4 regions of the Priestia sp. KCTC 13724 genome follow, and region 1 is predicted to be linked to each of the others. Evidence: riboswitches for the same ligand, from Rfam matches in the RefSeq annotation. Region 1 holds a riboswitch; each other region holds the start of a gene.

Region 1 (8,601 bases):
CTTTTGACGGGTGGAAAGAACGATTAGATGATTTACTTCCAACGCGCCCCGTTTTACAAGGAAAGAGTTTAGTGGAAATAGAAGAACTATTTTATAATCGCCAAGCTATTTATCAATCTCACCATAAAAAAGTTGTAACGGATGCCTTAACACCTGAAGAAGTGGCTGATGAAATTATTGAGTTTGTTCTTAAGAAAAACTAAAAGACGCCTTCTGCTTTCGTGCAGAAGGCGTCTTTTCTTAATGACTCATCATATAGAAGTTAATAAAAAAAGCAATTGTGATAATGTACATCATCCAGTGAATTTCTCGGTAGCGTCCAGTGAAGAGCTTAATAGCGGTATACGAAATAAAACCAAACGCCAACCCTTCAGCGATGCTGTAAGTTAACGGCATCATAATAATGGTTAAAAACGCTGGAACCACTTCCGTAAAATCATCAAAGTTGACGTTTTTAATATCGCTAAGCATTAAAGAGCCAATAATAATTAGCGCTGGCGCCGTTGCAACCGATGGAATAAAGTCGATTAACGGAGCGAAGAAAAGGGTACATAAAAACAGAACAGCTACCGTTAATGCTTTTAACCCAGTACGTCCACCTTCTGCAATTCCTGTTGCATTTTCGATGTACGTGTTTAAAGCTGTACTACCGAAGATAGCGCTCGCCATTGTTCCAACTGAATCCGCTGCTAATGCGCGATTTAAATTTGGAATCTTGCCGTTCTCATCAACTAAGTTTGCTTTTTTCGATAAACCAATTAGCGTTGCAAGCGTATCGAAAAGTTCTACAATTGTAAATGAGAAGACAACGGAAAAGATTCCGTAAGCGATGGCACCTTTTAAATCCATTTGCATAAACGTGTCACCAATTGTTGGTGGGGTCGCTGAAAACACGTCGCTGATAGCGGTTGGCGGTGCTTGAAACCCAACAACCATTGCTACTGCAGTCGTTGCAAAAATACTAATAATTAGCGCACCCTTTACGTGTTTAGCCATTAAAACAGCTGCCAAAATCAAACCGAATATTGTCAATAATGGCCCCTTGTCCAACACGTTTCCAACGCCAACAAATGTTGATTCATTGGCTACAACAAGCCCTGCATTTTTTAATCCTATAAACGCAACAAACAAACCAATTCCAACAGCAATTGATGCTTTTAGAACGTTGGGAATGGCATCGACGATTTTGCTACGAATACCGGTTACGGTTAATAAAAAGAATAAAATACCAGATATAAAGACAGCACCAAGAGCCGTTTGCCACGATAGGCCTTGTCCTAGCACAACCGAATACGTAAAGAATGCATTTAATCCCATACCAGGACCAGTAACGATTGGAAAGTTAGCCCATAGCGACATAAGTATTGTACTGAATACAATGGCATAAATCGTTGCTGCTAACGCTGCTTCTTTCGGAATACCAGCGTCAGATAAAATAAGCGGATTGACGATAACCATGTAGCTAACGGTCATAAAAGTGGTTAAGCCCGCTAAAATTTCTTGTTTTGGCGTTGTTTGACGTTCCGAGAGTTTAAACACGCGCTCTAATATACTACTACGCTCCAAAACATGCGCCTCCCTGTTTATTGTTATAACATAACCTCAATCTGTGGTGATCAGGCGTCTTGAACAACTAATTTCTTCATTAGAGCTCATACAAAAACATAATAAGCGGCAGAGAGAACTCCACCACTTATTATGGCTAGAATGTACACTTTTCACATCTTGAAGTAAAATCTTTTGTCCTATTATAGTCCTAATTATGAAAGATGCAAAGGCGGAAAACGTTATCATAATAAAACTTTTTATATTCTATTTATTTTTAATTTTCAAATTAACGATACTAGTAAAAAGTTTAGCTGCTTTTTTACGACGTAAGCAGCGCTACTCTTTTTAATAAACGCTCGATAGTGCCATTGGCTTCTTTTAAAACAATTCTCTCATCAATTGTTTTTAAGACTCGGTTATCCATCACAATTTGGCCATCCACCATCGTTATTTCCACATCTCCTCGCGTAGCTGAATAAACAACGCGCGAGATTGGGTCCACACCATATGATGGAAACGTATGAAGCTGATAAAGGTTCAGCATAGCTAAGTCGGCTTTTTTCCCAACCTCAATACTTCCAATTTCATTTTCAAGCCCAACAGCTTTGGCTCCACCAATCGTTGCCATTTCAAGCACATGCTTCGCATTCATCGCTGTAGGCCCATAGGACGGCTTATGAATCGTTGCTGCAAGGCGCATTTCATTAAACATATCGAGGTTATTATTACAAGGCGCGCCATCTGCTCCTAAACTTAGACAAATGCCCTGTTCATGAAGATGTGGAATCTCAGCAAATCCCGAAGCAAGTTTCATATTTGAGCCTGGGCAATGACTCACCTTTACTCCTCTATCTTTAATCACTGCCTTTTCCTGGTCATTCAGCCAGACGCAGTGTGCTAAAATTAACCGCTCATTGGCTAACCCTAAGTGATCTAAGTATAAAATATTTCGCATGCCTGTTTCTTCTTCTACAATTCGAATTTCCTCTTGGTTTTCAGACGCATGCGTATGTACATGCACACCGTAAGTCGCGGATAAGTGCGCAACTTCTCTTAGTAAATCTTCCGTACACGAAATAACAAATCGGGGAGAAAACGCGTACTGAATGCGGTCATTATAAGATCCGTGCCATTTCTCAAGCAGCTTAACACTTTCCGCAATTGAGGAAGCGGTTGTTTCCTGTAATGCTTTTGGCATGTTGTCCGCTTTTTTATCCATCATTACTTTACCAGCAATGGCGCGAATACCACTTTGTGCAATAGCTTCAAATGCCGAATCAGTATGATGCACGGTTTCCATATCCACGATAGTTGTAGTGCCACTTTTAATGAGCTCGCCAATACCTAATAATGCGGAGTAATAAATAGATTCTTCATCATGCGCAGCTTCTAAAGGCCATATTTTCTTTTGAAGCCAATCCATCAACTCCAAGTCATCGCCTTGTCCGCGAAACATCGTTTGGCATAAATGAATGTGAGTATGAATGAAACCAGGAACAATTGTCCGATTTGTTCCATCAATGACTTTATCGACTTTTTCCGGTGATAACCCTTTACCAATGGCAGCGATACGGTCTCCTACTATGTATAGATCTCCATATACAATGTCATTCTTTTCGTTCATCGTAATAATTTCCGCATTTTTAATTAAAATATGCTGCATTCCTTCAAGCCCCCTACTCTCTCTTTAAATCCATCGTTCTCTTGCGTTTCATTATATATCAAAAATAACTAATTATTCTGTCTATTGAAAAGGTAAAAAAAATTCCTAGCTGATTTACGCAGCTAGGAAGGTGGATCCACGAAAAATCCCAAGTCCCTTTTTCAAGAGGTTATACGAAATCGCAGGAGAATAATGTGATCTTGAATACATCATATTCTCTTTTTAACAGTAATGCCAGGAAAATGTCAGAAAACCTTACATACTTTTTTATATTTACATTTCTCCGATGTATTTCAACACATTTATTATTAAATTGTTTTAAAAGAAATTTGTCGTTTTTCCAGGAAAATATGGTAAAGTAATAGTCGTTACGATTCTATTTACCTAGTAATTATGGAAAGGGCCGACACCAAATGTTAAAAAAAGAAATGCTTTTTTGTGTATCAATCATACTTTTAGGCTTCACTTTTTTTGCAACAAAACCCGCTTCAGCAATGAGTACGGGATCTGAGCGATATACTATTTCTTCATATGTTGCTTATCTTAATACCCAGGGAGAGTCAGATTCAGCAGAGCAATTTTCAGCTTTATCTCCTGAACAGCAAGAAAAAGTTATCTACTACTTAAATCACCCAGACGAGCTACTTAATTCTATTGAAGTAACGGAATCCGTTGATTACGATGACGCGCCTACAAGCAATACAGCAGTAGCATCTGCATATGCAACGTCACGTTTTTCCACATTATCGTCTGGTGTATCACGCACGGCTTCCTATACAGCACAGTATAAAATTGCAGGGTTTACTACTACGCAAGTGAAAGCTACAGTCTATTATTCCACAAGTGGATCTAACGTTACGTCCGTACAAAGTGTGAGCGGAAAAGTTGTGAAAAACGTCAATCCCCTAGTCTCAATTTCAAAACAAAATTCCAAAACATGGGTCTCTTCTAACCGTGCTTACGGACAAATTGATTGGAATTGGAAGGTTGGGTTCAAAACAGCTGGTGTAAAGCGTCAAACTGTATATGGTACAGCCAGCGGTTCATCAGGTGGTTCATCTTCTACTCTTTAAATGAATGGAGGAGGTATTCCTTATGAAGAAATTGTCGCTGTGGATCATCGGTATCACAATTGCGCTGCTTCTTTTGTTTATTATAGCAGGGTATGCTTCTTTCTATAGCAACTAAGGCAGATTATATTGGTTCACTTCTACTCTTTATCATAGGAAACCCCCGCTTTGTGAAAGCGAGGGTTTTTCTTAACCAATGTATGTGCTTGAGCCTATTTGACTCACAACAAGAGGGAGCTTATCATAATCAACTTCAACGAGGACATCACGATGAACATAAAATTGGCTAAGGTAGCGGAAACCAACACGCGTAATGTATGACGTTAAGTAAGCAGACTCTGTTGCGTTTTCTTTTCTCTTTTCATTTAGCAGTTCAATAATTCCTTCAGCGGATTTAACGCCTACGCCGTGTCCAAAATACAAGTCGTCCCCAACGATAATCGTATTTTCACCTTGCCATTGAGGGGTATCTTCATGGTGATCAGGGTTTTTGAAATAAGCGCAGTCTCCCTCTAAAAAATCATAACCATGATGATTTTGAAGATTTAAATCTTCATCAAATTTACCGCTATATAATACTAAATTCGTAAATAATTGATTAAAATCCCTCTCTCCAATACTCTCCAACACACCTTTATAAAAAACCATAACAATCGCAACCGCACATTCAAACGCATAGAGCGAACCATTAAAGAAAATATCGTTTAATGCGACGGATGGCAACACGTTCTCTTTTAGCTTAAATCCTCCTTTTTCGGTTCGAAGCCAATATGTTTCGTTACATTCAGATTCTTTAAAAGTTGCAAATCTCGCACCACTTCTATACAACAGATACGATGCTTCTACAATTCGTAGGCGGGTAGTCAGCTCAAAATCTAACTGCATAATATTGTCATACCGATAAATTGTTTGATACTGAGCCATTTTTCTCAAAATCTGTGCTTTATTAGCTTCAAGCATGCTATATGGCACTGCATTCATATTTAATGCACGACCCTGCACAATAATAATAAGTGCGTCCCCCTTTCACTTACGTTCTTTTTATCATACGAGTGAAAGAGAGCTTTTATGAGAACGAAAGAAAAGATGTATTCTAGTCTAGCTCTGCCTGCCTCTTCGTAAATTCGTCTTTTATAGCACAAAGCGTGTCCTCTTCAGTTAATAAACGTAAGCCAATGAGAGCAAGACCTTTTGTCCCTTGAAGTAACCCTTTGTCACCTTCTGGAGATTTAGCTGCTTCACGAAATTCATCAGTGTGCCAAGCCAGCGTTTCAGCACCGATTTTGATATAAGGGTGAATGGTTGGTACCACTTGACTAACATTTCCTGCATCAGATGAGCCAATTCCAGGCTTATGCGCCGTATCTACGTCTTCGCCTAATTCTGTAAATACTTCTTCAAATACTCGATCAAAAGCGCGGTTTAGCTGAATATGATCTACTTTATTTTGAATGAAATATGCGTTAAGTTTAGCACCAGTTGCCATAGCCGCTCCCTTTGCGATTTGCTGTACTCTCTCCGTCACTTGATCACACTCTTTACGCGTTTGTGCGCGAATATAAAAGCGCGCTTTTGCATAGTCGGGAACAATATTGGGAGCCGTTCCTCCGTCTGTAATAATGCCGTGAATTTTCACATCATCCTTTACATGTTGACGAAGTGCGTTCACTCCATTGAATAATTGAATAACCGCATCTAACGCGTTAATGCCTTCTTCAGGAGCTGATGCTGCGTGAGATGCCTGTCCATAAAACTCAAAATCAATAGGATCCACAGCTAGCGTTGTCCCTGTAATACACGTTTCTTTTCCAGGGTGAACCATCATGCAAGCATTTAAGTCTTGCACAAGGCCCGCTTTCACAAAGCTTCCTTTTGCACTTCCATTCGGTCCACCTTCTTCCGCTGGGGTGCCCAACACAACAAGCTCTCCTCCTATTTCGTCAAGCACTTGGCTAAGCGCAATCGCTGCTCCTACGCTAGTTGTTCCAATAATGTTATGACCACAAGCATGTCCAAGCCCTGGAAGCGCATCATACTCCGCAAGAAATCCAATTCTCGGTCCTTTTCTTGCGGATGCTTTTTTTGCTAAAAATGCTGTATCATGTCCAGCTACCCCGCGTTCCACGGTAAAGTCTGCTTCTTCTAGCAGCTTACATAAGAGATAAGATGCAAATTTCTCTTCATTTCCGATTTCAGGATGGTCGTGGATTGCATGACTTGTATCTATGTAAGTTTGAGCTTGTTGGTTAATATACTCAATAACGCTTTCTTTAAGCTTTTCTATCTGTAAATTCATTCTTACACCCCATTTACTAAAAATAAAAAGGAAGCTTCATAGAAGAAGCTTCCTTATCTAAAGAACCTGCTTCTTATCGTTCAAGCTTCTAAGCGCTTGCTGGAATTAGCACAGTGCAATCAGCCTGTTGCTGAGGTGTCATAGGGCCAGGTCCCTCTACCTCTCTAGATAAGAAAACGTACAGTATGTAGTTATAAAATAATAAAACCTCCACTTACAGTGTCTTAATGACTGTAAGAAGAGGTTGGGATCATGTAAGTAAGAACCAGCTCTCTTCTTATCTATCAAGCACTGCTTGTTGGAGTTGGCACGGTTCAAATGTCCGTTGCCGAGGTTTCACAGGGCCAGTCCCTCCACCTCTCTGGATAAGAAGTTTGTCGAATATTGTAGAATATTGTTGATAACTTAAATCCTATGTTACACGCTGAGCAAAGGAATGTCAATGACTTTTCTGAAAAGATTTTTCTTTCTAACAATATGATACCGCTATCATAACTAGACCAACAAAAAAGAGTGCCTTAAGCACTCTTTTTATACATTAATAGCAACTTTTTGCTCATATAAATGAATAGCCTGATCTAGCATAGCAAGACCTTCATCAATCTGCTCTTTCGTTACGGATAAAGGTGGAACCATACGAATCACTTCGCTTGCATTGCCACAGAAATAGAAGAGAACGCCTTGTTCAAGAGCTAAGTCTAGAATTTCAAATAGTGCATCCCCATTGGGTTCACCTGTTTCAGGATGTACAATCTCAATTCCGATCATAAGTCCCACTCCACGAATGTCTCCAATTAGCGAATGCTTTTCTTTTAACAGCTCCAATTGTTTGAGCGCATAAGCACCCATTTCTTTTGCATTTTCGAGAAGATTTTCTTCTTGAAGCACTTCAAGTGTAGCAAGCGCAGCCGAACAGCCAATTGGATTACCGCCAAACGTAGTGCTATGCGTGCCAAGAGGCCATTTTTTCATAAGCTCTTGTGAAGCCACAGTAGCACTTAACGGAATGCCTGAAGCGATGCCTTTTGCAATAGCCATAATATCTGGCACGACGTCAAATGTCTGTGCAGCAAACCATTCTCCAGTACGTCCAAAACCTGTTTGCACCTCATCAAAAATGAGTAAAATGCCATGACGGTCACAGATTTCACGAAGCTTTTTCATCCAGCTTTTTGGTGGAATGATATATCCACCTTCACCAAGAACAGGCTCTAAAATAACAGCTGCTACTTCTTCTGGCGTTACTTGATGCTTAAACAAAGTATTAAAGTCTTTTTCAAGCTTGTCTTCAAAATAAGCATCTACATTAACACCGTCTGGACATTCTTTTGGATTGGCATATGGAATTTGATAGGTTAAACCAGAAGGCTGCTGAAACTGACGGTATTTACTTTTTGAAGTTGTGACGCTTAGCGCTCCCATTGAACGTCCATGAAAACAGCCTAAGAATGACACGACGTAAGGTCGTTTTGTTACGTGACGAGCAAGCTTTAAAGCGCCTTCAATTGCTTCCGTTCCGCTGTTTCCAAAGAAGAAACAGTCCAGGTTACCAGGCGTAACTTTTCCTAATTCGTCAGCTAATCTCAAGATAGACTCATACATGATAACGCCAGAAGGTCCATGAAGTAACTGGTCAGCTCCGTCTTTAATAGCTTGCACAACTTTTGGATGCCGATGTCCAACATTCGTTGTTGCAATTCCAGATGTAAAGTCTAGGTATTGTTTGCCGTCTAATCCATAGTAGTAGCACCCTTCTTCTTTTATAACGGGTAGATTTGGATGATCTTTTGCCATAGTAGGTGCTAAAAGTTCAGGCATTCTGTTAAATAGATGATTCCAATCGTTTGACATAGTAATCCTCCTGTTTTCTAACAAATTATTAAAAATATTCTAAAAACATTTGATGTCTTTATGATAAATGATGTGCATGCCGATGTAAATGAGTGTTTTAGGAATGATGACTCCATCATAGACTACGACTCTACAGGGTTTGTATATAAAATAGATTATTTTTATTTTTATGC
Region 2 (8,601 bases), on a different contig from region 1:
GTTTTACGATATTCTGTTTTTAAAGCTTCTGGAAGATTAAATGCAGATTCTGAACCAATAAAACGCTTAGTTGTTGGATGCTGTGGATGAGTAAATATATCCACTACTTTTCCTTCTTCTACGACTCTTCCATTTTCCATCACTGCTACGCGATCACAAATACGTTGAACAACGTTTAATTCGTGCGTAATTAGAAAAATTGTTAAGCCTAATTCTCGGTTAATTTTTAATAGTAACTCCAAGATAGCTTCCGTTGTTTCTGGATCTAAGGCACTTGTGGCCTCATCGCTTAATAAAATTTCAGGCTCATGCGCTAACGCTCGTGCAATGGCAACACGCTGCTTTTGACCGCCAGATAGCTGAGACGGGTAGTGATTAACTTTATCAGACAACCCGACAATTTCTAAATACTTCTCTGCGCGCTTTTGAATGGTTTCTTTATCAATGCCTTCTAGTTTTAGAGGAATTGCAATGTTTTCATATACAGTTGCTGTTTTTAATAAATTATACCCCTGGAAAATCATCCCGATTTTCCGGCGTGTCTTTTGAAGGTCCTGCTTTGAAAGAGTCGTTAGGCTTACACCATTAATGAATACTTCTCCAGACGTTGGTTTTTCAAGTAGATTAACACAGCGAATCAGCGTACTTTTCCCCGCACCGCTATATCCAATTACTCCGAACACCTCTCCTTTTTCAATAGTCAAGCACACGTCTTTCACAGCCTCCACTTTCTTGCCGTTGACTTCATATGTTTTGGAAGTCTGCTTTAATTCAATCACGTTCACCACTCCTTAAAATGCTGGGACAACTGAGCCGTTAAACTCTTCTTCAATAAATTGACGAATTTCATCTGAATGGAAGTATTTCTCTAGCTGTTTTACAACTTCATCATCTTTATTTTCCGTACGTACAACAACGTAGTTTGGATATGGATTGTTTTCAATTTCTTCATGGAAAATGGCATCATCATTAATTGTTAAACCTGCACCCATCGCAAAGTTTGTGTTAATTGCAGCAGCTGCTACTTCACCTAATTGAGATGGAATTTGTGAAGCTTCTAGCTCAACGATTTCAAGATCCAGTTTATTTTCAGCTACGTCTTTTTTCGTTGCTTTTTCTTCAACGCCTTCTTTTAATTTAATAACTCCAGCCGCTTCAAATAGCTTTAACGCACGATATTCATTACTTGGATCATTTGGCACAGCAATTTTGTCACCTTTTTTCAGTTCTTTTATATCTTTAATGCCGTCTGCATAAATACCCATTGGAAACGCAACCGTTTTAAACGCATCCTCAATTTTATAGCCTTTATCTTTTACCTGTTGTTCTAAAAACGGTAATGTTTGATAATTATTTAAATCTAAATCACGTTCATCAAGCGCTGTGTTCGGTGTATTATAGTCGTTAAACGTTTTAATGGTAATCTCTAATCCATCTTTTTCTGCTAACTTCTTCACTTCTTCGTTAATTTGTTGATGAGGACCACCAGTTACTCCGATTGTAATTTTTTCTGTGCTCAAAGTCTTTGCTTCTTCTTTTCCGCACGCAGCCGTTACAATTAGTAGTGCTGACGCCAGTGTTAAACCTAGTACTTTTGTTGTTTTTTTCATTATGTCAATCGCTCCCTTTTCTTTTTTTCCATAAAAAAAACGCCTCTTGCAGATAAAGAGAAGCGATTTTAACCAATCCGCTTCTCTTATCTTTCAGTGTATAAAGATACACCGCAGGATTTAGCACCGTTACAGCACGATTGCTGATAGGTTGCCGGGTTTCATAGGGCCAGTCCCTCCACCACTCTCGATAAGAGTTGCTTTTTTATTCACTTTATTATGATGGCTATTCTACAGGTAGTTTGTATATAGTGTCAATATTTTTTTAATTTTATTTTATAAATTTTTTTAGATTAGTTTTAATTTAAAGAAAAGAAGCATACAAAAGTCTCCTTTTGTATGCTTCTTTTCTTTATTAATTCCAACAAACGCATCCTACAATAACAAGAAGAATAAACAGAACTAAGATTAAGGCAAACCCACTGCCGCCTTTATTATAGCCGTATCCTCCACAATAACCGCCGTAAAAACACATAACATACACCATCCTTTCTGTCTCAGTGTATGCACGCATCATCCTTTTGCTTGTCTAAACGCCTATTTTCTAAAAATATGTACCCTTAACTCAATATTTGTCGCAGTCGAATCATATCACGACATTGAATACCATTTTCATAGATTTCTTCTTCATAGTTATGAACAAAGTGATCAATTTCAATTCCTGTAATACGAAATCCACATTTTTGATACAACGCCAACTGCTCAATACTTGAATTACCTGTTGCAATTTCTACGCTTTTATATCCATAGTGCTTTGAAAGCTTTAAAGCTTCTTCCACCAATTGCTTTCCGTATCCTTGATTTCGCATGTTTTTCTTTACTACAATATTGACAATTTCCACCGTATTCGGCCTTGTTGGTAGCAGTACAACAAGCCCCACTAACTCACCATCTGCTCTTCCTGCAATGCATGTTCCTCTCTCAATATAGCCTGAAATAACCTCTTCTGATGGATCAGCTTCCTTTAACAACTCAATATGATTCTTTGTTACTTGCAATATTTTTTCAAAACGTAAACTAGACATGGTATCGCCCTTTCTTCTTACTATTTTCGTTAAGCAAACTACACCGTATTTGACTGTTTCCCTGTTATAATTAAAAGATATTACTAGAAAAGAAACAAGTCTAAAGGAATTATTTATGAATTTATTGTTATTACATCATTTAGAAACCGTTCGAAGTATTACGCTAAAAGTTTTATCAAGCGTAACTGAACAGGAATCGTTAGTAACTCCCGGTGGCTTTTCAAACAACATTGTTTGGAATTTAGGGCACATTGCATATATTCAAGAAAAGCTTGTTTTGAGCTTGCTGGAAAGAAAAATCAATTGCCTGCCTCATATGAGCGATTATTCGCGGCTGAAACAAAGCCTTCTCAATGGAAGGAAACACCTCCTACCTTAATTCAACTAAAAGAAGAGCTGATGACTCAAACTGAGCGTATTAAAGAATTCATACCCGCTCATTATGATTTGAAGCTAGCCAAGCCGTTCACTAATAAAGCTGGCATTTCGTTTGATCACGTTGGCAGCACGTTCTTGTTTAGCTTTTACCATGAGGGAATGCATGTTGAAACAATTAAACAAATTAAAAAAGCTATTCAAGAAAAAAATCCTAGCAATTGTTAGGATTTTTTTCTTGAATAGCTTACCCGTCGTATATCTGGTTAAAATCTCTATATTTGTGTTACTCCTACTGTTAATATGTATGTTTCATTTACCACAAACTTATCTACTGCTTCTTTTTGCTGCTCGAAATGATAATAAGCAGCGCACACCCCTCCCAATCCTGCTAGCGCTAACACGATTAACAGAATGGACCCAACCTTTTTCATGTTTCATTCTCTCCCCTATGTCTCACAAAGTCTGATATAAACCTTTGTAACATCCCCTTTTGTTTGAAAGGTTTATTCAAGCGAGTTTGAGGAATAACCACTATTCCCCTCACTCTATTTGATGATACCATACCTTTTTCAGAAAATGTATAAATGTTCTCAATTGTTAAAAAATAGTCATTTTTTTACTTTGATTGATAAAAAGATTGCATAAGAAAATGAAGAGCTTTGTTTTTTGAGAGACCAAACGCGTTAATAATATAATCAACATATTGAAATAAAGATTCACCGTTTTTTTCTTTTAGCTTCATAGCTCGAAAAGATTTATTAAATCGATAATGCTTTTTATCAGAAAAAACTAGGCCTTCTTCTCTTAAAAAACCTTTATATGCCCCATGGTTAAAATACAAAACATCATTTCGCACGTTTTCAAGATCAATTACAACAATCATATCTTCTAATTCAGCGTTGAGCTGCGTCATACATTCAATGTACTCGCCAAGACAGCTTAGTAACAATGTTAAAAATTGATGGCCATCAACGTATTGAAATTGATCAAAAATAGCAGCATTTCTGTAGCTTGGTACGCACTCTTGCAAAACAGATTTTACTTCATCAAGCTCTTCTACATATGGAATTGGAATATGAAATTTTGCCGCTCCATTAACAAACTGTTCCCAAGCAACGGTTTTATCATAGGAGTCAATAACATCAGTGTTTCGAAAAATAATTGACTCTGCAGAATATGATGCTTTAACAAACGGTAAATGAACGTTCATTTCAATTTCTTCATACATTGGATAAGCTTTCGGTTCATTTGATTTTGATAAGATATACTGCTTTAATTTATCTTCATCCATATGTTCCAATAAGTACAAGTCATAAATTGGAATGACGTACATATTGCACATTCCATAGTGAACATAGCCTTCGCCGTGCGTAAGCCCCTTTCGGTTATAGATAGATAATTCTTTTGTGCAAAATGCTTCTAAACGCATCATTCGGTCTTTTGACTTTTGATATAGACGGTCCAGGTGATAGCGGTCATCAATTTCTGAAATTGGAGAAGTTCCGCTCCCAATACGGCGATAAACTTTCCCGTATGACATATAAGGAGGGTACAAGCCTTCTGGAATCCAAATAACAAAGACGCCGTACTCTGTGGTATGTTCAGGTGATAGAAACCGAGTAAAAATACGAGGAATTGGATTCGTTACATCCTTCAGCATGTTGTGAATAAAGAGCTCATACTCTTTTTTTTCAAGTAAATTGATTGAGTAATCATCTTCATCAACTCCAAATATTAGCCACCCGCCCATTTCATTGGCAAACGATGCAATAATATTTGGAATCTTCCTCTTCACAGTGGAACTAACTTCTCGCTTAAATTCAAGCTGATACCCTTCTTCTAACTGCTTCGCAACCATCACTTCTACATCAGAGAAACAAATTTCAGCAATCGTTAGCTTTCTTCCCTCTTTATTTATGAACGGCGAATAAAACGAATCACTCACAGTTTCTCCTCCTCATCATATGCATATAACTTATCCATATGATGAAAAGTGGCTAAACAGTCGTATTTCTTCTAAATTAACCAAAGAACAAATCGAGAATATTAGACGCCTTAGACGCTTCTTTATTATAAAACTCTGAGTAACCGCATGACTTACAATAAACCACAACAAAGCGGTTATGCTGAACGTCTAAAAGCTTTGAAAGACCTGTGCCTGTCATTGCCACTTCCTTTTGCCCAACGCTCTGTCCACCACATTTTATACATCCCGCCTCTTTCATTTCTGTCATCTCCTTTGTTAAAATAAAAAATCTAATTTATATTAAGTAATACGAAATAGTGTTTAAAAAGTTTCATATTTTTCCGTTCTTACAATACTCGTTGTTTACCTTCTTTGGACAGAACAATATGAAATCCAAACGAACTACCTCCATTTTTATACTTTTTATTCCTTATTATCCATTTTAACACATTTTTAATTTCACCTCGTATTTTTAAACAAATACAGATATCATTAAAACTGTACGGCTCGTTCCATTGACTGTACTTCAAGGACAACTTCTGATATTCCTTCTGTTTTAATTTTCATCTTATCTCCTCACTTTATAAACCAACCATTAAAGGTGCAACACTTTCTTTTTCTATATTTTAGTATATATTCCATATGGAGATGCGCTTTTCAACTATCCTGCAATAAAAATACAGCGCCTATTTTTTCCGGCGCTGTATACATGCTATTCACTTTCTTTAATCGCTTTTACTAACGATTCAATAAAAGACTGTTTTTTTTCTACGTTAGTTAGCAGCTCATCATATTGAGGTACTGTCAATTCTAACTGCAGTCCCTGATGGCGGGTATTATCATTTGCAATATTATCTGGCGAAACTCCTCTTAAATGAGGGGGCAGCTCAACTACAATAAACCCGGGTTTTAATAATTCTTTCACGCGAGATGCAAGAGGTTCATCGCGCCCTCCTATATAAATCTCTCGTTCCGCACCGCGTGCACCGTGAAATGAAATAGTTATATTTGACTGATGGACTAATGACCTTGCCAACTCTTCATCGTAATGAGTAGATGTTACATGCAGTTCAAAGGGATCTTCTTTTTTTAAGCATTTAAATGCATAAAAAGTCCCGTTAACCTCCTGCGCCAATTCCCTTGCCATTTCAAGTGTACCCTCTTCCATTGTACCGCCATGAATCGCCAACACAACAATGTCTTTCTTACGAATGATGCACTCAATTTCATAGTCAATTCCAGCTCGCTCACACTGAGATAGCTCTTGAAACGTTTGATATATATCTCGCACAACGATCACTTCCCTTCTATTGTTTCTTAATATGACTTGATTTTCATAGAGTATACATTAAACGTACAAGCACTTTTTTAGATTTTTCATAAGATGGAATGAATGCTTTTTACTATATAGAAAGTGGTGTTAAACAATTGATTGAAAACTACACGCGAATTGCAATCAAAAAGCATCAGCTACATGATGTTGATTTATTAAATGACATGCCGTATGTCCTTGCTGTTGAGTGGGACGGCGTATTATATGAATTTTTAATCAAACTAAAAGAAAACTCTTCAAAGATGATTCTGTTAGGCTCTGGAGCCGGTGCTAAGCAAGAGCACCCGCAAGGTCCTCCTTATTTTCAGCGCCATTCATGGATGGACCTATTTGATGCATCGGTTATTTACTACAACGACCCTACTTTATATTTAGGTCCTCTCTCTTTAGGATGGGGGCAAGGAACGAAAGAACGGTTTTACCTTCAGGAAATCTCCGTGTTGCTAAAAGAAATCTTAGAAAAATTACACATACCTCTCCCAAAGGTCACCTGTTACGGTTCATCAGGAGGAGGCTTTATGTCCCTCATATTAGCCGGCTATTTAAAAGGTGCTAAAGCAGTTGTGAATAATCCGCAAACATGCTTAACAAAATGGCTTAAGACTCCCGTTCGCAACGTATTTTCCTTGTCTTATCCAGATATGTCACAGGAAGAAGTGGTTCAAACGTTTCATGAACGAATTAATGTCCTAGCATTTTATCAGAAAATTGGTTACGTCCCCCCCATTGATTACCTTCAAAATGCAGCCTCAGAATTCGATATGATAAACCACCTTATCCCTTTTTTATCAGGCCTTCACGCACTAAGCGATGAGTGTGAGGTTCATGAAATTAAAGTGATATTAAACTATAACAAAAAACAAGGACATGCCGCTTTAGGAAAGCAAGAAACTGTGGATTACCTATCGAAGAAAAAATAGTAGCGAGTTTTTTCATCCTATGATAAGATGTCGAAGTTAAATTTAGCATATCTTACAGTATACGTCGTAAAAAATATTTTTTTACGTAGCGAGGGGTGAATTCAGATGCAAGCCTATTTATTTCTAGCACTTGCTATTACAGCGGAACTTTTTGGAACATCCATGTTAAAAGCATCTCAGGGATTTACAAAACTCTGGCCAAGCATTGGTGTAATCGTTGGATTTGGAGTTGCGTTTTATTCACTCTCTGCTTCTCTTCAACAAATTCCACTGAGCATTGCCTACGCAATTTGGTCAGGAGTAGGAACTGCCCTTACAGCTATTATCGGTGTTGTGATTTGGAAGGAAAGCGGCAGCATCTCAATGGTCATTGGCATTACGTTAATTATTGCAGGAGTTGTCATTTTAAATTTAAAGTCATTTGCGCATTAAAAGAAACGCTTGGCAACGCCAAGCGTTTCTTTTATAAATTAAATGGATCTAAAAACTTCACGTCAGGATACTTATCTTGGAATAAGCGCCATACAAAATCATTTTCAAACATGAGTACAGCATGCCCATCCCGATCTTCAACAAGCATAACGCGAGAGTCAAACATGCTATCCTTAATCGTCTCTTTGTCCACCCATTTTGCAATGCTATGAGACATGCGAACAAACTCTAAATCTACGTTATACTCACCTTTCATACGGTGTTCAAACACTTGGAACTGAAGCTCACCAACAGCACCTAAAATATAATCTCCAAAGAACGGTGTACGATAGAGCTGAACCGCTCCTTCTTGTACAAGCTGGTTAATTCCTTTTTCAAAATGCTTTGATTTCATGGCATTTTTAGCACGTACTTTCACAAATAGCTCGGGTGGAAACTTCGGAAGCGCATCAAATTGAAACACTTTACCATCGCCGACAATCGTATCTCCAATTTGATACGTACCAGAATCATACAAACCAATAATGTCACCTGGATATGCTGTATCCACCGTCTCACGACTTGATGCTAAAAATTGATGTGACTGAGCAAGCTTCATTTTACGATTTGTACGAGCAAGCGTTACGTTCATGCCACGCTCAAACTTCCCTGAGCACACGCGTACAAAGGCAATTCGATCGCGGTGAGCTGGGTTCATATTTGCTTGAATTTTAAAGATAAAGCCTGAGAAATTGTTATCCGTTGGTTGAATTGTTCCAACAGATGATTCACGCGGCTGTGGTGGTGATGTTAATTGCAAAAATGAATTGAAAAACGACTGTACTCCAAAGTTTGCAATCGCACTACCAAAGAATACAGGTGTTAAAAGGCCTTGCTTTACTTTTTCAATTGAAAAATCGTTACCTGCTTCATCAAGAAGAGATAATTCATCCACAAG
Region 3 (8,601 bases), on a different contig from region 1:
GCGTCACCTGAGATTGAGTACCTACATACCATATAATAAAATTTTTAAAGGGAGGTAGCGAGCCAGTATGTATAATCAACAGAATCCTTATCCATACTACATGCAGAATCAATGGGAAGAAGAACGGTTTGATTTAAGTCAGGTGTACCCATTTCCAGAATATCATCAGCACCCATGGCATCATACAGAGTTGCCGCAACAGCCTTATGCTCAAGTTCCACCCCAAATGCAATATGTAAACAACCAACAGCAATACCCTTTTTATCAAAATGGAATGCCTTTTCCAAATCCTTATCCAAAAGGTAATCAGCAAATGAAGCAACAGCCTAACCAGTTTCATTCTTTAATGTCTCAATTTAAATCTTCAGACGGAAATTATGACGTTAATAAAATGATGAATACAGCGGGACAGATGATGGGAGCAATGAATCAATTAACAAACTTAGTAAAAGGGTTTACAGGTATCTTTAAAATATAAAGAATTGTATAGCATGTAAATGGAATAAAAAGGCTCTACAAGAAGCTATAACATCTTGTAGAGCATGTAATGTTTTATCTAAAGAAGCGGTTGAATGGGTGATTACAGAAGCAAGGAGAATGGTCACATTTTTTAACTGGCTTTTTGCCTGTAATTGGATGGCTTGTTAAGTTAGGTAAGTGTGAATGCCCAATTTTTTTCTTGTGACCATATTTTTTTGAAGAGTGTTTCTCTTTTTTATGGGAATGTTTAAACGTTTGAGAAGGTTGATGCTTATTGTAAGAGTGTTTTTCTTTACAGAAACATGTTTTTTTCTTTTCAGAGCGGTGTTTTTTATGAGAGTGTTTTGTGGAATGAGAATGTTTTTTATAAGAACGGTGCTTTTTATGAGAATGCTTTGTAGAGTGAGAGTATTTTTTGCAAGAACGGTGCTTTTTATGAGAGTGCTTTGTGGAGTGAGAGTGTTTTTTGCAAGAGCGGTGCTTTTTATGAGAATGCTTTGTGGAGTGAGAGTGTTTTTTGCAAGAGCGGTGCTTTTTATAAGAGTGCTTTGTAGAGTGAGAGTGTTTTTTGCAAGAACGGTGCTTTTTATGAGAATGCTTTTCTTTACAGAAGCACGTTACTTTTTTGTGAGAACGATGCTTTTTGTGAGAACGTGAGCTTTTCGTACAGTACTTGTTTTCCGTTCTTTTCTCTGTTTTCTTTTCTGTCTTTTTCTCCGTCTTTTTGTGAGAAAGAGCTGTTTTTTTAGATGAACATTTTGAGCTATGACCTTTTGGTTCTTGATACATAAATCTGCCTAGCTCTGATTTTTGTAAAGATTCAGCAGCTTTACGAATACGCTTAGATTGAATATACAATCTAAAAACCTCCTTATGAGAATCATTTTTTTGCCTTTCACCATAAGATACGCTTAATACGCCGTACTTGCTATGAGATAAACGTGGAATTTTAAGAAATAACCAAGGAGTTTCTAGCATCTCGGTGGGAGAGGAGCTCATATAATTTAAAATGTATCCAAAAGGAGGGAAAGAGATGGGAATTGCCACCTATTCTGTTTTTGCTAATGTTCGGGACTTTAAAGAACTAAAGGCCGACATCTGGTCTGAAGATTCCATACCCGCAGTGATGAAAGTTCATAAAAAGAGGTATGAAATAGGCTTAACTCTAAGGGGATCACACATCCGAGAAATGAGAAAGAAATCGTACTATATAGAGTTTTATTCACCAAATAAATTCGGGAAGACCAACGAAATTCATCTCAATGCAGAATATAAAGATCCATCGCTAGTTCGCAATAAACTATCGCTCGATTTCTTTTCAGACCTTGGCGTACTATCACCGAAATCACAGTTTGTTCATCTCACCATTAACGGGAAAAATGAAGGTGTTTATTTACAGTTAGAATCGGTAAACGAGTACTTCTTAACAAAGCGTAGCTTGCCAAAAGGCTCTATCTTTTACGCTGTAGACGGAGATGCCAACTTCTCGTTAATGAGTGATTTGGATGAGAAGCCAAAAGAATCGCTTCAATCAGGATACGAAACAAAAGTAGCGTACGGAAAAGATGAAGAAGCGTTAGAATATTTTATTTATAACTTGAATACATGGACGAATCAAGAGTTTGAAGATAACATTGAAGAGCACTTGGAGGTAGATCGCTATTTAGCCTGGTTGGTGGGAGTAATTTGTCTTCAAAACTTTGATGGTTTTGTTCATAACTATGCTTTGTACCGGAACAGTGATACGAAGTGCTTTGAACTCCTTCCTTGGGACTATGATGCTACGTGGGGGCGCGATGTCAACGGAGATGAAATGGAAAGTAACTATGTGAGAATGGAAGGGTTTAATACGTTAACAGCACGACTTTTGGCCATATCAAAATTTAAGAAACAATATATTGAAAAAATGAATTCTGCGCTAAATCATCAGTTCACTGTTAACTATATGAAACCAAAGATTGAAGCACTCCACCAGCTGATTTTGCCTTATGTAGAGAAAGATCCGTATATACAGCACAAGTTAGCTACTTTTTATCAAGAACCTGCGTTTATTTGTGACTTTATTAAAGACAGAGCAGCCTATATAAGAAAATCAATGAAGTCTTTTTGAATAAATGAGATAATTGAAATTGTTTAGAAAATTCTATTGACATTCTTTGTTATTTTTATTAAAGTATACACAATGAATAATTAACTTAATAAAACTCTTATCCAGAGTGGCGGAGGGACTGGCCCTGCGAAGCCCGGCAACCATCAAACCATATGTTAGTCAGTGAGTTTGAACGGTGCTAATTCCTGTGAAATACGATTGTATTTTAACAATTGTATTTTAACAGATGAGAGAAGTCGTGATTAAGCGAACGCTCTTCCATCTGTGAAGAGTTTTTTTTATTTACTGCAAAGAGGAGAGGACATTATGCATATTGAAACACTACTTGTTCGTTCGGGCGTCAATCGAGACCCTGCTACAGGTTCCATTACAACACCTATTTACCAAGCATCTACGTTTGCACACCCCCGTTTAGGAGAAAGCACAGGATATGACTATGCTAGAACAGCTAATCCAACAAGAACAGCGTTAGAAGATGCAATCACTGCGTTAGAAGAAGGCGAAGTTGGAGCGGCATTTGCTTCGGGAATGGCAGGAGTTATGGCTGTACTTGCTTTGTTTAAAAACGGTGATCATTTAATCGTCTCTGAAGATTTATACGGTGGTACATACAGAGTTTTAAATGATATTTTTGCAGAACAAGGTGTAGAAGTAACGTATGTAAATACAGCTCATTTAGACCAAGTTAAAGCAGTATTAAAGCAGAATACGAAAGCGTTATTTATTGAAACACCGACAAATCCAATGATGCACGTAACGGATTTAAAAGGAATAATTGAACTTGCTAAAGAAAGTAACTTGTTAACAATTGTGGATAATACGTTTATGTCACCTTATTATCAAAGACCTCTTTCTCTTGGAGCGGATATCGTTATTCATAGCGCTAGTAAATACATTGGTGGTCACAATGACGTAGTAGCCGGGTTAGTCGTTGCACGATGTCGTGAGCTAGGTGAAAAAATTCGCTTTTATCAAAATGCAGCAGGTGCAATTTTAAGTCCGCAAGATAGCTGGTTGTTGCTGCGAGGTATTAAAACGCTTGCTTTGCGCATGGAGAAACACAATGAAAATGCGCTGAAAATTGCGAATTGGCTGACTTCACATGAGCTGGTTGAGAAAGTGTACTATCCAGGTCTTGAATCTCATCCAGGCTATCACGTAATGAAGCAACAAGCAGGAGGCTTTGGCGGAATGATTTCCTTCGCTGTAACGGACCCGCAAATTGTGCCAGTCTTACTTGAGAATATAAAGGTGATTACCTTTGCTGAAAGTCTAGGTGGTGTGGAGAGCTTAATGACGTTCCCAGCTCGTCAGACTCACGCAGATATTCCAGAAGAAATACGAAATCGAGTTGGCGTAACGAATTGCTTATTACGCTTATCTGTTGGGATTGAACATGCAGAGGATTTAATTCAAGACTTAAAGGAGGCATTTGATGCATACAACAAATAAACACTCATTTGGTACAAATTTAATTCATGCAAAAACAGGTATTGATGGACATTTTGGAGCGGTAAATGTTCCCATTTATCAAGTGTCTACTTTCAATCTAGAAGACGAAACAAACGGTGGGCGCTATGACTATTCGCGTTCAGGTAATCCAACACGAGAAGCTTTAGAAAATACGATTGCACAGCTTGAAAATGGAGCTGCTGGGTTTGCTTTTTCATCAGGAATGGCCGCTGTATCATCTGTTCTTTGTTTATTTGAAGCAGGCGATGAAATTATCGTTTCAAACGATATCTATGGTGGCACATATCGCGTATTAACAAGATTATTTTCAAAGTTTGGTATTAAAACTACATTTGTCAACATGACAAATGTAGAGGAAGTAGAGGAAGTCATTTCGAGCCAAACAAAAGCGATTTACATTGAAAGCCCATCAAATCCATTCTTACAGGTAACGGATATTAAAAGCGTTGCAGCGTTAGCTAAACGCTATGACCTGTTAACAATCGTTGATAATACGTTTATGACACCTTACTTGCAGCAACCAATTAATTTAGGGGCAAATATCGTCATTCATAGTGCGACAAAGTATATTAGTGGACATAGCGATGTAATTGGTGGATTGGTTGTTGTAAGTGATGAAAAGCTTGCTGATGAAGTAAAGTTTGTTCAAAACGCATTTGGAGCTATTTTAGGGCCACAGGATTGCTTCTTATTTCTACGAGGCATTAAAACATTAAAAGTAAGGTTAGATCAGCAACAACAAACGGCTTTAGAGCTAGCGAAATGGTTTGAAGAGCAACGTGACGTCGAAGCGGTTTATTACCCAGGGCTGAAGACACATCCTGATTATGAATTGATTACTGAGCAGGCAAACGGATACGGAGCAATTATTTCGTTTAAATTAAACAATGATGAACTCGCACAGCATATATTAAAAAACGTGCGCTTATCTTCGATTGGTGTAAGTTTAGGCGCAGTTGAATCCATCTTAACACACCCAGCAACAATGTCTCACGCTAGTATTCCAAAAGAAGTGAGAGATGAAAAAGGTATTACAGAATCGCTGTTACGCTTATCAGTTGGACTGGAAGAGTATGAGGATTTAAAAGAAGATTTTAATAATGCTCTAATTTCTTTTCAAGAAAAAGCCGTAACTAAATAATAATAGAAGAAAAGAGGTTGTTTCTAGATTTAAATAGAAACAACCTCTTTTTTAGCAATTTCTGAGTAGTTTTGTATACAGGTCGATTAAAGCCAGCTGTTCACTATGAGCAAGACTGCTATTGTTAATCCGCTGAACGGCCAGTTCATATTTTACCTCAGGAGATTTACGAACGCGAGGATGCGTCATTTCATCACGTAAATCCTTTTGAATAGCATAGGATAACTTTTCTTTAACGGAAAGATTATCTTGGTTGGAAAAAGAGCGATTTACCCAAAGTTTTTGATAGGCGCTAAACAATTGTTCATCTGATATCACGATGCATAAACTCCTTTTATTAATATACGTATTAGTTTAGCACACATACTCTAGTACCTGTATGTCACTTCTACAGCTGATACAACTGTCAGAGACTGCGTTTGAATCGGTGGAGCAGACCCAAGTGTCTTAGCTGCCACTACATAGCCACCAGGGGGCTGCTGAGTCCGTTCAGTGACTTCCAGCGGAATAGGGTTTAAGGCAACGCCTAGGGTGTCTGCAATAGCCGTTGCTTTCTCTCCAGCGTGCTGAACGGCTTGAGAAAGTGCTTGCTTTTCATAGGGTATCGGATCTTTCACAAAAAAACGAATATCTTCTGCTACGTTTCCACCGCTTGCAACAGAGATAGCGTACACTTCACCAGCTTGTTTAATATCTGCAACATGAACTTCAAATAAATGCTGTACTTCGTATCCAACTAATGTCGTTTTGCCATCAGTGTAGTCATATTTTGGGTTAATAGTAAACGATGCGGTCTCAATATCACTTTGTTCAATTCCAGCATTTTGAAAGCCATCAATCATTGTATTGGAAACGGTAGTGTTTTCTTTTAATGCTTGCTGTACGCTTAGGTTTTCTGTACGAACACCGATAATAATGGAAATGCCATCTGGAACAGCCGTAATACGGCCTTCTCCTATCACTTTTAGCTCACGCTCATTTCCTTCACGTGATGGTGGGGGCTGGTGATTATATGGAAACATGGATGGATGCATGCTATAAACCTCCTTATAAGCTCTTATCTATATACGTATGAAGAAAAAGCTTGGGCTACGTATAGAAAATAAAAAGCTCGCAAAAAGATGTTTGCGAGCTTTCGTTTGGATTTATTTAGTTTCTTCTTCTAATGTTTCTTCCATTTCAACGAAAGTACCTTGAACTTTCGTTGAAGGATCTTTCGTTAACAAGCTGACAACGACGACAGCTAAGAAGCTTAGTACGAAACCAGGAATCATTTCATAAAGTGCTTCGCTTAATCCAGGTACGTTTACCCAAATTAATACCGTAGCAGCCCCAACAATCATACCGGCAAGAGCACCCCAACGAGTCATCTTCTTCCAGTATAGACTTAGTAAAACTGCAGGGCCAAATGCTGAACCGAACCCGGCCCATGCATAACCTACAAGACCCAAAATCGTATCATTTGGATCTAATGATAAGAGAATACCAATGATTGCGACACCTAGTACAGATAGACGTCCTACTAAGACAAGTTCTTTATCTGTTGCTTTGCGACGGAAAAACGCTTTATAAAAGTCTTCCGTAATAGCACTTGATGTTACAAGTAGCTGAGACGAAATTGTACTCATGATTGCAGCAAGAATCGCTGCTAGTAAGAACCCTGTAATAAATGGATGGAACAATACTTGTGCGAATTTAATAAAGATTGTTTCTGGATCTGCTAATGTGGTTGCAGTTTGGTCAACATAAGCAATACCAATTAATCCAGTAAACATTGCACCGATAATGGAAATAATCATCCATCCCATACCGATTCGGCGAGCTGGTTTTAACTCTTTAATAGACGAAATAGCCATGAATCGAACAATAATGTGAGGTTGCCCAAAGTAGCCAAGACCCCAAGCTAAGAATGAGATAATTCCAACAACCGTTGTACCTCTAAAGAAATCTAAGTACGCTGGGTCAATGTCACGAACTACATCAAACGTTGTTCCAACACCGCCTAATTCAGTAAACGCTACAATCGGTACAAGAACAAGAGCGATAAACATAATAATACCTTGTACAAAGTCGGTTAAACTTACCGCTAAAAATCCACCGAATAGTGTATAAGCAATAACAACACCTGCTGTTACAAATAAACCAATTCGATAGTCTAAACCAAACGCAGACTCGAATAATGTACCACCGGATACCATTCCAGCAGAAGTATAAAGAGTGAAGAAGACAAAAATAACGATGGCTGATACTGTTCGAAGAACTTTGGATGTATCATTGAAGCGGTTTTCAAAATAATCTGGGATTGTAATGGAGTCATTTGCTACTTCTGTGTACGTTCGAAGACGCGGAGCAACAATTAGGTAATTTAGGTAAGCTCCGATTGTTAAACCAACGGCAATCCATAAACTAGATACTCCTGTAGCATACATAGCACCTGGTAAACCCATTAACATCCAACCACTCATGTCAGATGCACCAGCTGATAGGGCTGTTACAGCAGGACCAAGTCCACGACCACCTAGCATATAGCCTGAAATGTCATCAGTAGATTTTTTATAAGCATACCAACCGATAGCCAGCATCCCTATAAAATAAATTGCTAGTGAAATAAATAAACTAATATCCACAATATCTCTCCTTTTTCTGTTTTTATATATGACTTGTGGAAAATCGTGTCATATAAACAGCTTACGGTTTTTTAAGCTAACAAACTTTTCCCAGAGTATCAAGTTATTAAACACGAATTTTTTGAAATGAAACCCGCTTGATTACATAAATAAAGCCAATGAAACCGCTTACTAAATAAAAATAAAGTAAAAATATTATGAATATTAAAACATGTATTTATTCTTTAAAAATTAGAATAAATTACCAATAAAATTGTTGCTTTCTACTATTTAATATGGTGCCTTTTGATTAAAAATATGTACACGTTCTAAAACAAAAAAAGGCCGCATTTGGCCTTTTTTAATTAACGATTGTTCGGAAATACTCGGCGTACTACTTCATTAAATTCGTTGATAATGCCGGTAATTGGCTGTCCATCTTCCAACTTGTTAACATAACTATTCATGCGATTAACAAAATATGGGTTTGTTGAAACATATACTTCTTGAATGTTGCTGTTAGATTTTTTAACCTCATCAGCAATTTTTGTTTCCATTTCTTTTGTTAACTTGCCTTCTTTTTTATCTTCTAAAACTGCTGCAACATACGCATCACGATTCATTATAACAACGTTTGCATTTTTCACTTCACTTAATGCATTTACTCGATCGGCTGCACCGTTTGCTACTTCCATGCGTGATTCAGCATATTGATCACGCTTTTTTTCTTGCGTTACGTCATTCATATTGTTATCCATTTCATTTTCATATGAAACGTTGCGGACCGTATC
Region 4 (5,438 bases), on a different contig from region 1:
ACATCGTATCATGTGAATTTTTGGATGTCAACAGCGAAATTTAATAAAATTCTGTGCGACGATCTGTAAAGACCGGAATTTGTTCTCGGATTGCCTTTACGGTTGATAAATCAACGTCTGCTGTTAGTATTTCTTCATTTTCACCTGCTTCTGCAATAATTTCTCCCCAAGGGTCAATGATTAACGAATGACCAGCAAATGTGTTAGCTGGATCGTCTCCAGAGCGGTTGCAGGCAACCACGTAGCATTGGTTTTCAATGGCTCTGCTTACCAGAAGTGCTTTCCAGTGAGCAAGTCTTGGCTTGGGCCACTGAGCAACCACAAAAAGGAGTTCTGCACCTGCGCTTGTATGAACGCGAATCCATTCTGGAAAGCGAATATCATAGCAAATAACGCCTGCGCATAATGAGTTTTCAAGCGTAAAGATGTTTTTGGTTTCACCTGGTTGTAGAAATAAGTGCTCATTCATCAGCTTAAATAAGTGTAGCTTGTTATATTGCGAGACCTCCTGGCCTTCACGATTAAAGACATACATTGTATTCGTAACGCCGCTTTTTGTTTTCTTAGCAACTGATCCAGCGATGATGTTCACGCTGTGTGTTTTGGCGAAAGCAGAGAAAAAGCTAGTCGCTTGCTTACCTTCTGAGTCCGCGATAGCGTCGAGGTTCTGTAAATCATAAGCCGTATCAAAAAGTTCTGGCAGTATAAGAATATCTGGAGATTCAAGCAGTGCTTCCTTCATTTTTTTTTCAGCATGCTCGTAATTTTTTTTAGGGTTTCCAAATGCAAGGTCAAGTTGTAAACACGCTACTTTTAAGCTCATTAAACTTCACCATCCTGATTTATTTTATAAAAATGACTTTACAAGTTGACTATTACAATATATTATTTGTGACTAGAATTTCAAGAATTTTTTGAGAAGGTGTTCACATGAAGCAGTTTGAACAATCAGAACTATTGAAGAGTTTACCGAAACAATTTTTTGCATCCCTTGTTAGCAAAGTTGCAAAAGTAATAAAAGAAGGGCATGATGTGATTAATTTAGGGCAAGGAAACCCAGATCAGCCAACGCCCCCTCATATTGTCAAGGCACTTCAAGACGCGAGTGAAAATCCAAACTACCACAAGTACTCACCGTTTCGCGGACAAGCTTTTTTGAAAAAAGCGGCAGCAGCGTTTTACGAAAGAGAATACGGTGTCCAGCTAAATCCCGAAAAAGAAGTCGCTATTTTGTTTGGAGGCAAAGCTGGGTTAGTAGAAATTCCTCAGTGTTTACTTAACCCTGGAGATACAGTTTTAGTGCCCGACCCAGGTTACCCAGACTATTGGTCAGGCGTGGAGCTAGCACGAGCGAAAATGGAAGCTATGCCCTTGAAAAAAGAGAATGATTTTTTACCAGTTTACGAGGAAATAAGCGAAGAAGTGAAGCAAAAAGCTAAGCTCATGTTTTTAAACTACCCAAATAATCCGACCGGTGCAGTAGCTACGGCATCATTTTTCGAAAAAACGGTTGAATTTGCTCGCCAGTACGATACGTGCATTGTACATGACTTTGCGTACGGCGCAATTGGGTTTGATGGTCAAAAGCCCATTAGTTTTCTGCAAACTCCAGGTGCCAAAGAAGTGGGCATTGAAATTTATACGCTATCCAAAACGTATAATATGGCGGGGTGGCGCATCGGTTTTGCTGTTGGAAACGAAAGCGTTATTGAAGCGATTAATCTTTTACAAGATCACTTATTTGTAAGTGTATTTAGCGGAATACAGCAAGCAGCCGCGGTTGCTTTACTAGAGTCACAGAACTGCGTAGATGAACTAGTCGAACGCTATGAATCTCGTCGCCAGGTTCTCATTCATGGACTGCGTGAAATCGGATGGGACGTTGAAGCCCCACCAGGGTCGTTTTTTGCGTGGTTGCCGGTTCCCAAAAGCTATACATCAGAAGAATTCTCTGATTTGTTACTTGAAAAAGCACACGTCGTTGTTGCTCCTGGAATTGGGTTTGGTGAATACGGAGAAGGCTATGTGCGCGTAGGTTTATTAACCGATGAAGATCGACTGAAAGAAGCGGTTGATCGAATTGCTAAATTAAATTTATTCAAAAAATACGTTGACAATTCTTTTTGAGTTGGCTTAATATGTAAGAAGTTGTTGATTCATAAACACATATTTTTGATGAATACGATTAGCGTGAAAATCGATTATACAATATAAATAGCAATTTTCTTATTAAGAGTAGGTGGAGGGACTAGCCCTGTGAAGCCCGGCAACCGACTTAACGTTTTGTTAAGCACGGTGCTAAATCTTGCAGCAGTAGCTGAGAGATAAGAAGAGAGCAAAAAAGCCTCTTCTTTCTCACAAGAAGAGGCTTTTTTATTTCGTAACGATGGGAAATTTACAGCAAGGGAGTTTGAAGCAAATGAGTGAAATCGTTGCAAGTTATTTATTACATGATGAAAAAGGAAACTTTGAAAAAAAAGCAGAAGGCATTGCTCTAGGCTTAACGGTAGGTTCTTGGACAAATCTACCTCAGCTTGAGCAGGAGCAACTTAGAAAGCACAAAGGGCGCGTAGTTGACATTACGCCACTTGAAGACTGCGATCGCGTCAACAATTATTTAGAGCAAACGACAAAGCAAGCGATTGTGAAAATTGGTTATCCGCTTTCTAATTATACAAATGATTTACCTGCTATTTTAGTTACTGTTTTCGGAAAACTATCATTAGACGGAAAAGTAAAATTATTAGATTTAGAGTTTTCACAAGAAGCATTAGCCGCTTTTCCTGGCCCACGCTTTGGAATTGAAGGGATTCGTGAGAAACTAAAAGTGTACGATCGTCCTCTAGTAATGAGTATTTTTAAAGGTGTAATTGGGCGTGATATGGATTATTTAACGGAGCAGCTTCGGGCACAAGCACTTGGAGGTGTCGATCTTGTAAAGGATGACGAAATCCTATTTGACAACGAACTGACACCGTTCGAAAAGCGTATTACAGAAGGGAAAAAAGTTCTTGATGAAGTATATAAAGAAATGGGTCATCGTACGCTATATGCCGTAAATTTAACGGGGCGTACATTTGATTTAAAAGAGAAAGCTAGAAAAGCAGCGGAGCTCGGAGCCGATGCTCTATTGTTTAACGTGTTTGCATATGGACTAGATGTGCTACAAGCTCTTCGTGAAGATGATGATATTAACTTACCAATCATGGCTCACCCAGCAGTAAGCGGTGCGTTAACACCATCTGAATTTCATGGATTCTCAAATTCTCTTTTACTAGGAAAATTACTTCGTCTTGTTGGAGCAGATTTTTCACTATTCCCATCACCGTACGGCAGCGTCGCGATGCCGCTTGAAGATACAGCTGGAATTACGTACGAGGTAACAAGACCGCTACATACCTATAAGCAAACGTTCCCGGTTCCATCAGCAGGTATCCACCCAGGCATGGTTCCGCAGCTTATTTCCGATTTCGGTGTGGATAGCATTATTAACGCAGGCGGAGGCGTACACGGTCACCCAGATGGAGCAGTCGGTGGAGGAAAAGCATTCCGTGCAGCAGTTGATGCTACGCTTGCTGGACAGCCTTTAGAAGATACAAATGACGAAGCGCTACAAAAAGCACTTGAGCTATGGGGAGCAGTGAAGGTGAAGGGGTGATGAACGTGAAGATTTTCTGTGACTTTGACGGTACGATTACAAACAGCGATAACATCATTGCTATTATGAAAAAGTTTGCTCCAAGTGAGTGGGAAGCTATCAAACATGATGTGTTGGCAGAGCGCGTATCGATTCAAGAAGGCGTTGGCAAAATGTTCTCTTTACTGCCAATCTCTTTAAAAGAAGAGATTGTATCATTTATTTTATCAACTTCGGAGATTCGAACAGGATTCGAGCAGTTTGTGCATTACACAAAAGAAAAGGATATTCCGCTATATATTGTTAGTGGAGGAATTGACTTTTTTGTTGAACCAATGTTAGACGGCAAAATAGATAAAAAGAACCTTTACTGCAACGGCTCAGATTTTTTAGGGCAAACGATTAAAATTACGTGGCCTCATACATGCGATAGCCACTGTGAAAATGGCTGTGGCTGCTGTAAGCCGTCAATTATACGAAATCTGGTAGATGACAAAGATTTTATCATCGTAATTGGAGATTCCATTACGGATTTGCAGGCAGCAAAAATGGCTGATTGCGTATTGGCACGTGATTTCTTGCTTCAGAAATGCAAAGAGTTACATTTACCGCATCGGCCGTTTGAAACATTCCATGATGTCATTGAACATATTAACGAATTATCGGAGGTGGAAGTATGAGTATTTTAGCACAGCAGCGTTTACAAGAGATTGCGGATGTAAAAGAAGAACTTGCACAGCGAGATTGGTTTTTTGGAACGAGTGGTAACTTATCGATTAAAGTAAGTGAAGAGCCAACAACCTTCTTCGTATCAGCTAGTGGAAAAGATAAGCGAAAGCGTACAAGTGAAGATTTCTTACTTGTAGATAGCCATGGGAAAGCAGCGGAAGAAACACACTTGAAACCTTCCGCTGAGACGCTTTTACATGTTAAGGTTTATAGTCATACAAACGCTGGGTGCAGCCTGCATGTACATACAATTGATAACAACGTCATTTCTGAACTATATGGTGACGAAGGAAAGGTAACGTTTAAGGGGCAAGAGATTATTAAAGCACTCGGTATTTGGGAAGAAGATGCAGAGGTTACCGTTCCGATTATTCCGAATTATGCGGACATTCCGACGTTAGCTGAAGTCTTTGCTGAATATGTAACGGCGGATCAAGGGGCTGTTTTAATTCGTAACCACGGTATTACCGTATGGGGGGGAAATGCATTTGAAGCGAAAAAAGCGCTAGAAGCATACGAGTTTTTATTTAGTTATCACGTGAAAATTCTTTCACTAAAGAAATATAATCAATCAACACTTACTTAAGGGGGAGTTACATATGGCAAACATTCGTTTACATGCAACAGATGTACGCATTGAAAATCAAGAAGAGGTAGCAAGCTTTTTAGCTAATAATGAAGTCATTTATGAAAATTGGGATATTACAAAGCTACCTGAAAATCTGCGTGAAAAATTTAATTTAACAGACGAAGAAAAAGAAGAAATCTTAGCTTCATTTGATACAGAGATTAGGGATATTTCTGAGCGACGAGGTTATCAAGCACAAGATGTGATTTCGTTATCAGATACAACGCCTAACTTAGAAGAGTTATTAAAAAACTTTCAGCGTGAGCATCACCATACGGACGACGAAGTTCGTTTTATCGTCAGTGGACATGGTATTTTCGTCATTCAAGGAAAAGATGGTTCATTCTTTGATGTCGAGTTAGAGCCAGGTGACTTAATTTCTGTTCCAGAAAATGTGCGTCATTATTTTACACTAATGGAAGATCGCAAAGTAGTAGCCGTTCG

The links. A riboswitch is a leader RNA that binds a small molecule or an ion and turns the genes downstream of it on or off. The one in region 1 is predicted to bind S-adenosylmethionine.
Region 2: another riboswitch for S-adenosylmethionine. It lies ahead of AC1UFB_RS09725 (MetQ/NlpA family ABC transporter substrate-binding protein); the one in region 1 lies ahead of AC1UFB_RS14885 (M20 family metallopeptidase).
Region 3: another riboswitch for S-adenosylmethionine. It lies ahead of AC1UFB_RS07530 (trans-sulfuration enzyme family protein); the one in region 1 lies ahead of AC1UFB_RS14885 (M20 family metallopeptidase).
Region 4: another riboswitch for S-adenosylmethionine. It lies ahead of mtnW (2,3-diketo-5-methylthiopentyl-1-phosphate enolase); the one in region 1 lies ahead of AC1UFB_RS14885 (M20 family metallopeptidase).

What each region holds. Positions count from the first base shown of each region.
Region 1 covers NZ_JBXDLD010000109.1:12,106-20,706, forward strand. Annotated here, with positions in the region: gene AC1UFB_RS14860 (shikimate kinase) at 1-203, shown strand, start outside; gene AC1UFB_RS14865 (NCS2 family permease) at 241-1,566, opposite strand; gene AC1UFB_RS14870 (5'-deoxyadenosine deaminase) at 1,868-3,211, opposite strand; gene AC1UFB_RS14875 (hypothetical protein) at 3,625-4,284, shown strand; gene AC1UFB_RS14880 (protein-glutamine gamma-glutamyltransferase) at 4,471-5,283, opposite strand; gene AC1UFB_RS14885 (M20 family metallopeptidase) at 5,375-6,577, opposite strand; SAM riboswitch class I at 6,648-6,752, opposite strand; SAM riboswitch class I at 6,852-6,949, opposite strand; gene AC1UFB_RS14890 (aspartate aminotransferase family protein) at 7,109-8,428, opposite strand.
Region 2 covers NZ_JBXDLD010000069.1:4,199-12,799, forward strand. Annotated here, with positions in the region: gene AC1UFB_RS09720 (methionine ABC transporter ATP-binding protein) at 1-779, opposite strand, end outside; gene AC1UFB_RS09725 (MetQ/NlpA family ABC transporter substrate-binding protein) at 792-1,610, opposite strand; SAM riboswitch class I at 1,694-1,807, opposite strand; gene AC1UFB_RS09730 (YjcZ family sporulation protein) at 1,966-2,085, opposite strand; gene AC1UFB_RS09735 (GNAT family N-acetyltransferase) at 2,171-2,635, opposite strand; gene AC1UFB_RS09740 (DinB family protein) at 2,751-3,014, shown strand; gene AC1UFB_RS09745 (DinB family protein) at 2,939-3,238, shown strand; gene AC1UFB_RS09750 (flagellar basal body-associated FliL family protein) at 3,286-3,444, opposite strand; gene AC1UFB_RS09755 (AlbA family DNA-binding domain-containing protein) at 3,630-4,958, opposite strand; gene AC1UFB_RS09760 (zinc ribbon domain-containing protein) at 5,035-5,238, opposite strand; gene AC1UFB_RS09765 (poly-gamma-glutamate hydrolase family protein) at 5,692-6,270, opposite strand; gene AC1UFB_RS09770 (glycosyl transferase family 2) at 6,408-7,232, shown strand; gene AC1UFB_RS09775 (DMT family transporter) at 7,338-7,664, shown strand; gene AC1UFB_RS09780 (peptide chain release factor 3) at 7,696-8,601, opposite strand, start outside.
Region 3 covers NZ_JBXDLD010000051.1:28,530-37,130, reverse strand. Annotated here, with positions in the region: gene AC1UFB_RS07545 (YppG family protein) at 68-478, shown strand; gene AC1UFB_RS07540 (CotG/ExsB N-terminal domain-containing protein) at 553-1,458, opposite strand; gene AC1UFB_RS07535 (CotH kinase family protein) at 1,514-2,590, shown strand; SAM riboswitch class I at 2,685-2,823, shown strand; gene AC1UFB_RS07530 (trans-sulfuration enzyme family protein) at 2,897-4,042, shown strand; gene AC1UFB_RS07525 (trans-sulfuration enzyme family protein) at 4,026-5,204, shown strand; gene AC1UFB_RS07520 (hypothetical protein) at 5,256-5,522, opposite strand; gene AC1UFB_RS07515 (SIMPL domain-containing protein) at 5,573-6,238, opposite strand; gene putP (sodium/proline symporter PutP) at 6,350-7,831, opposite strand; gene AC1UFB_RS07505 (YhcN/YlaJ family sporulation lipoprotein) at 8,176-8,601, opposite strand, start outside.
Region 4 covers NZ_JBXDLD010000111.1:237-5,674, reverse strand. Annotated here, with positions in the region: gene AC1UFB_RS14990 (carbon-nitrogen family hydrolase) at 41-823, opposite strand; gene AC1UFB_RS14985 (pyridoxal phosphate-dependent aminotransferase) at 931-2,127, shown strand; SAM riboswitch class I at 2,224-2,331, shown strand; gene mtnW (2,3-diketo-5-methylthiopentyl-1-phosphate enolase) at 2,420-3,658, shown strand; gene AC1UFB_RS14975 (2-hydroxy-3-keto-5-methylthiopentenyl-1-phosphate phosphatase) at 3,658-4,317, shown strand; gene AC1UFB_RS14970 (methylthioribulose 1-phosphate dehydratase) at 4,314-4,952, shown strand; gene AC1UFB_RS14965 (1,2-dihydroxy-3-keto-5-methylthiopentene dioxygenase) at 4,966-5,438, shown strand, end outside.